2 linked regions of the Labrenzia sp. PHM005 genome follow. The protein of the gene in region 1 interacts with the protein of each later gene in a pairwise test. Links are inferred from orthologs where the notes say so. Each region holds a gene or a part of one and is shown in the gene's direction. Other genes may lie near its edges.

Region 1 (3,219 bases):
GGCGAAGGCAGTTGCGTTCAAGGAAGCGCTTCAGCCGGAGTTTAAGGCCTACGCCCAGTCAGTTGTTGCCAACTCCAAGGCTTTGGCTGAATCCTTGAAAGAACAGGGGTTGGATATCGTTTCCGGCGGCACCGACAACCACTTGATGCTTGTGGATCTGCGTCCGAAGAACGCGACTGGTAAGGCTGCGGAAAAATCTCTCGGCCGGGCCAACATCACCTGCAACAAGAACGGCATTCCGTTCGACCCGGAAAAGCCGTTTGTAACCTCCGGTATCCGCCTCGGCACCCCGGCAGCGACCACGCGCGGCTTCGGTGTGGCCGAATTCCGCGAAGTTGGCATGCTGATCACGGAAGTGTTGGATGGTTTGAAGGCCGCAAACAGTGAAGAGGGCAACGCAGCGGTTGAAGCCGCGGTCAAAGCCAAGGTAGAAGCACTGACAGCACGGTTCCCGATCTACGGGGGGTAACCGGCTCGTTCAGGAGCTTTGACACATGAAATGTCCGTTTTGCGGCGGCGATGAAACCCAAGTTAAGGATTCCCGCCCGACCGAGGACAACACAGCCATTCGCCGCCGCAGGATCTGCAACACCTGCGGCGGCCGCTACACCACCTTTGAACGGGTTCAGCTGCGCGAGTTAATGGTGCTCAAGCGCTCTGGACGCCGTGTCCCGTTTGATCGGGAAAAACTGATGCGCTCGGTACAAATCGCGGTGCGCAAGCGTCCGGTGGATCCGGAGCGGATAGAGCGGATGGTCAGCGGCATCGTGCGCCAGCTGGAAAGTTCCGGCGAAAGCGAAATCACCGCAGAAACCATTGGCAATCACGTCATGGAAGGCCTCAAAGAGGTCGATGATGTTGCTTATGTTCGCTTTGCCTCAGTTTACAAGAATTTCCGCGAGGCCAAGGACTTCGAGGCTCTATTGGATGAGCTGAGTGATCCGGATGCGCCGCTGGCGGACAAAGACTGAACCGCGCGTCGCCAATGTCCAAGATCAGTGACACTGATAACCGGTTTATGGCGGCAGCCGAACGGCTTGCCCGTCGCGGGCTTGGCCGGGTGTGGCCGAACCCTTCCGTTGCCGCTCTGATTGTCCGCGAAACCGAAGATGGTCTGCCGGCCCTCGTTGGCCGGGGTGTGACGTCGCGGCCAGGCATGGCTCATGCGGAGGTCAACGCGCTCAATCAAGCCGGTGATAAGGCAAAGGGTGCTACATGTTATGTCACCCTGGAGCCTTGTTCTCATTATGGACGTACGCCGCCCTGTTCGTTGGCCTTGATTGAGGCCGGTGTCAAACGGGTGGTTGTCGGAATGCTCGACCCCAATCCGCGGGTTTCTGGCCGCGGCGTCAAAATGCTTGAAGATGCCGGGATCGAAGTTGTGACCGGCGTACGGGAAGCTTCCATCAAAGCCGTCTATCATGGCTTCACCCTGCGCCAGGTAAAGCAGCGCCCAAGTGTGTTTTTGAAACTTGCGGTTTCCCAAGATGGATTTATCGGCCGGGAAGGTGAGGGGCAGATTAAAATATCCGGCCCGCTCTCCATGCGTATGGTTCATGGCTTCCGGGCTGCATCCGATGCCATTCTCGTCGGCAGCGGAACGGCGCTAGCCGACGACCCGCAACTAACCTGCCGTCTGCCGGGATTGCATCACCGGTCGCCGGTTCGTGTTGTCGTAGACCGGCAGGCCCGTTTGCCTGTGACTTCAAAGCTGGTCAAAACCTGTGTGGATGTCCCGGTCTGGCTGATTTGCAGCAATGACGCTGATGGTGAGCGGATCGATGCTTTGTCCGCCGCTGGCGTCAACATTATCCGGGTTCCGGCGGCAGACACCGGGATTGATCCCAGTGTGATCTTAAGCGCACTTGCGACACGCGGCATCACCCGCGTCATGGTCGAAGGGGGCGCGCGGCTTGCCTCGTCATTCCTAAACGCAGGGCTGATCGATGACCTGTGTGTCGTAACCGGCGATATCAAGATTGGCGTAGGCGGCATACCGGCTCTGCACGATCTGGATCTTGCAAAAGTGCTCAACGACCCCAATTTCGACCGCATCGGTGCCGGACATTTTGGTCCCGATCGATACACTTACCTCAGACGGCGTGGAGCCTGACATGTTCACCGGTATTGTGACCGACCTTGGCCAAATCATTAAGTGCGACGATATTCCAGCAGGAAAGCGCACCCGGATAAAGACCGTCTACGATACGGACAGTTTCGATATCGGCGCGTCGATTGCCTGCGATGGTGTTTGCCACACGGTCACAGCCAAAGAAAACAGTGCCGATGGCAATTGGTTTGAAGTGGAATCGGCCGCAGAAACGCTGGCCTTGACCAATGTAGCCGACTGGGCCGCCGGTCAAGACATCAACTTAGAGCGCTCCTTGACCATGGGCGCCGAACTCGGCGGCCACTTGGTGCTGGGGCACGTTGATGGCCTTGCCGAAGTCACAAAACGCGAAGACCACCCGGATTCTGTCTATTTCCAGTTCCGGGCACCAGAAGAGGCGGCCCCGTTCATTGCCAAAAAAGGCTCTGTTGCCCTGAATGGGGCATCGCTGACGGTGAATGAAGTCGAGGGCCTTCTGTTTTCCGTCTTTCTGATCCCGCACACACTTGAAGTGACCAACTGGTCAGATCGCAAGGTTGGCGACCAGATCAATCTCGAAGTGGATATGATGGCCCGTTACGCGGCACGTCTTGCGGAATTCACCAAGACCGGGTAGGGGACGTCCCAACACTTTCAAGAACAACGAGGACCGGTCTCAGGTGGTCCTGCTGGTGAACCCGGGTGACAGCTATGTTGCCTGGTTTTAACGGTCTTGCACGAATGACACTGGACAAACCGGGGCAGACGTGGTTCCTGTCGCGGCCTTATAAAGGATGAAACCCATGAGCGCTGCACCGAAACTCCTGATCATTGAAGCCCGCTTCTATGATGACCTGGCCGATTCCCTGGCCGAAGGCGCGATCAAGACGATCGAAGCAGCCGGTGCAGCCTATGATCGTGTAGCGGTTCCGGGGGTCTTGGAGATCCCGGCAGCCCTTTCCATGGCAATGACTGCGATGGAAAACGAGGGTACGCTGTATGATGGCTTTGTTCTTCTGGGTGTTGTGATCCGTGGGGAAACCACGCACTACGACATCGTCGCAAATGAATCCAACCGCGTGGTCATGGACTTGATCGTTGATGCGGATCTGGCTGTCGGAAATGGTATT
Region 2 (3,039 bases), 1.2 Mb from region 1 along the record:
TTCAGGGGTTTTCCTGACCCCTTTGAATGCCTATAAGAAGCTTGGTCCGGTTTCGTAGGGAAATCAGACAAAGTATCTAGATCCGCTTTACAGTTCGGCGGAGCAATAAGCGTGTTGCTGCTTAGCTAATATCTGGCCGTACTGACCTTTTGGGGTTGGCGCGGCCAAAATTGCGACTTGGAACAGATCGCCAATCAGTTTCCTGCAAGCGAACGCTTCTTGCGGCCCGAGTACGAGAGCCAGAAGACATGAATAAAGATAACAAGAGTTTCGACACGGCGCTGATCCGCGATTTGGCCGTTTTGCTTGATGAGACCAATCTGACCGAAATCGAACTGGAACAGGGCGAGACCCGTATCCGGGTCGCCCGTGAGATTTCGTTTACAGCCCCAGTCAGTGTTGCAGCTCCCGCAGCAGCGCCAGCACCGGTTGCCCCAGTTGCAGCTGCTGCACCGGCTGCAACCGCAGCTCCCGCCCCGGCCGCCGACGCGTCCAGCCATCCGGGCACCATCACCTCACCGATGGTTGGAACTGCCTATCTGGCGGCAGAACCGGGCGCAGCCCCGTTCATCCAGGTTGGCGACAAAGTCGCAGAAGGCCAGTCGATCCTGATCATTGAAGCCATGAAAACGATGAACCATATCCCGGCGACCAAAGCTGGCACGGTCAAGCAGATCCTCGTGGAAGACGCCCAGCCGGTGGAATTCGGCGAACCGCTCATTATCGTCGAATAAGGAGCCGTTCCGGCCATGTTCTCCAAAATCCTTATCGCGAACCGCGGCGAAATTGCCCTGCGCATCTTGCGTGCTTGTAAAGAGCTTGGCATTTCCACGGTCGCAGTTCATTCCACCGCGGACGCCGACGCCATGCATGTTCGCCTGGCTGATGAAAGCGTCTGTATCGGTCCTCCGGCCGCACGCGACAGCTATCTGAACATTCCGCAGCTTCTCGCCGCCTGTGAAATCACCGGCGCGGATGCGGTTCATCCGGGCTACGGCTTCCTGTCCGAAAACGCGCGGTTTGCGGAAATCCTGGAAGCTCATGACATTGTCTTCATTGGCCCAACCTCCGATCACATCAAGATCATGGGCGACAAGATCCAGGCGAAACAAACCGCCAAGGACCTCGGAATTCCGGTGGTTCCAGGATCTGATGGCGAAGTGACAGCGGCTGACGATGCCCATGCGATTGCGCGGGAAATCGGCTTCCCGGTTCTGGTGAAAGCAGCAAGTGGCGGCGGCGGCCGCGGCATGAAAGTTGCGCTGACCGAGGCCGATCTCGATACGGCCCTGTCTACGGCCCGCTCCGAGGCAAAAGCCGCATTCGGCGACGATGCCCTCTACATGGAAAAATATCTCGGCAAGCCGCGGCACATCGAGATCCAGGTTCTGGGGGACGGTCAAGGCAATGCAGTTCACTTGGGTGAGCGCGACTGTTCCTTGCAACGCCGACACCAGAAAGTTCTGGAAGAAGCCCCTTCCCCGTGCCTCAACCCGGAACAGCGCGCTGAGATTGGCGAAATCGTTGCCAATGCCATGCGCAAGCTGAAATACCGCGGCGTCGGTACGGTTGAGTTCCTCTACGAAAACGGCGAGTTCTATTTCATCGAAATGAACACCCGCCTGCAGGTGGAACACCCGGTCACGGAAATGATCACTGGCATCGACCTTGTCAATGAACAGATCCGGATTGCGGCTGGTGGCACCCTGGACATGAGCCAGGATGACATTTCCTTTGACGGTCATGCGATCGAGTGCCGCATCAACGCGGAAGACCCGGTCACCTTCGCACCGTCACCGGGCACGATTACCTATTACCACCCGCCGGGCGGTCTGGGCGTGCGCGTCGATTCAGGCGTTTATCAGGGTTACAAAATCCCGCCCTATTACGACAGCCTGATCGGCAAGTTGATCGTACACGGCCGCAACCGCGTCGAATGCATGATGCGCCTGCGCCGGTGCCTCGACGAGTTTGTCGTCGACGAAATCAAGTCGACCATTCCGCTGTTCCGCAATCTGGTTGAAAACCAGGATATCGCCAACGGCCAGTACGACATTCACTGGCTGGAGAAATACCTGGCGGACAAATCGAAATGACAAAGGGGCGGCAACGCCCCTTTTTCTTTGGTCTTGAATAAAGTCAGATAAACCCCAAGATCGCTGCCGCCAATGCGTTGTCGTTGGTAGCGACGACACACGGTGTTCCGCTCGGCACGGAGATTTCGAATTTTGGATCACCGTTGTCGGTGTAGATCAGCCCTATGACGGTGGCGACGTCATATTTCTGCGTCTGCGGATAGCCGCGTACGACATACGAATTGGCCGGGACCGTGAAGCCGATCGTATTCTTATATCCTTCCGTTTCACTCGACTGTTTTTGATCCGTAGTTGTGGTTCCGCGGCTGTAGGAATACATGCTGCCGATATCGACAACGCCAGCGATTTTGTAAGATGGGATCTTGAAGCTGTGCATCGATGAGTTCTGGTAGATCGTCACACTACCGGCCGTATCGGATGCCGACCTCTCGAGGCTCAAGTTTGTATCAAAGGTCAGCGGGTTCTTCACAAACGGTATATCAAACCGGATTTCCTTCAGTCCCTGAAATAGATTGGCAACCTCTGCGGTTTTCGGGATCGCGGAAATGATCGACACATTATTGATGTAAGTTCGGCTTTTGCCGGTGAACTGATTATAGGCAAGATTGACGATAGTCCGGCGGATGGTGTCCTGGCCGGCCGTCACCAGAAGCTTCAATCCGGTATCATTGACTTGGGAGAAGATCTGATAGCTGTTCGCATTTCGCTGATTGTACAGGTCAACTTCCCGCTTGATGCTGTCCAACAATGGAAGTTGTTGCGTGACGTTGTTCTTGGCTGTTTCGAACAGCCCAACAGGGGCCGCAACCAACTGGTCTGTTTGCGGATTTCCTTGGATCGCAGGTAGATAAGAAATGACAAAAGCGACCAGCCGCTTGCCATAACGTTTAGTGTCTTTTGAATCGATACTCGCCGTCTGGCAGTAATAGGTCGTGATCTTCGC

Evidence for each region. Proteins that work in one complex are often made in the same cells at the same time.
Region 2: the proteins of ribD (region 1) and accC interact in binary tests that used the Escherichia coli proteins (3 or more experiments, as listed by UniProt). The link is inferred for Labrenzia sp. PHM005 from one-to-one orthologs.

Annotation. Positions count from the first base shown.
Region 1 is NZ_CP041191.1:4,718,452-4,721,670, reverse strand. What follows is about bases 61-3,049. They hold ribD (bifunctional diaminohydroxyphosphoribosylaminopyrimidine deaminase/5-amino-6-(5-phosphoribosylamino)uracil reductase RibD), read left to right. Parts: upstream 61-985; coding sequence 986-2,113; downstream 2,114-3,049. Other genes in these bases: ribH (6,7-dimethyl-8-ribityllumazine synthase), read left to right, coding at 2,893-3,049; FJ695_RS21350 (riboflavin synthase), read left to right, coding at 2,115-2,726; nrdR (transcriptional regulator NrdR), read left to right, coding at 495-971; glyA (serine hydroxymethyltransferase), read left to right, coding at 61-469. Outside these bases: more of glyA, read left to right, coding at 1-60; more of ribH, read left to right, coding at 3,050-3,219. UniProt on the Escherichia coli protein: Converts 2,5-diamino-6-(ribosylamino)-4(3h)-pyrimidinone 5'-phosphate into 5-amino-6-(ribosylamino)-2,4(1h,3h)-pyrimidinedione 5'-phosphate.
Region 2 is NZ_CP041191.1:3,480,700-3,483,738, reverse strand. Bases 114-2,922 are described here. They hold accC (acetyl-CoA carboxylase biotin carboxylase subunit), read left to right. Parts: upstream 114-749; coding sequence 750-2,096; downstream 2,097-2,922. Other genes in these bases: FJ695_RS15790 (hypothetical protein), read right to left, coding at 2,140-2,922; accB (acetyl-CoA carboxylase biotin carboxyl carrier protein), read left to right, coding at 249-734. In the rest of the region: more of FJ695_RS15790, read right to left, coding at 2,923-3,039. UniProt on the Escherichia coli protein: This protein is a component of the acetyl coenzyme A carboxylase complex; first, biotin carboxylase catalyzes the carboxylation of the carrier protein and then the transcarboxylase transfers the carboxyl group to form malonyl-CoA.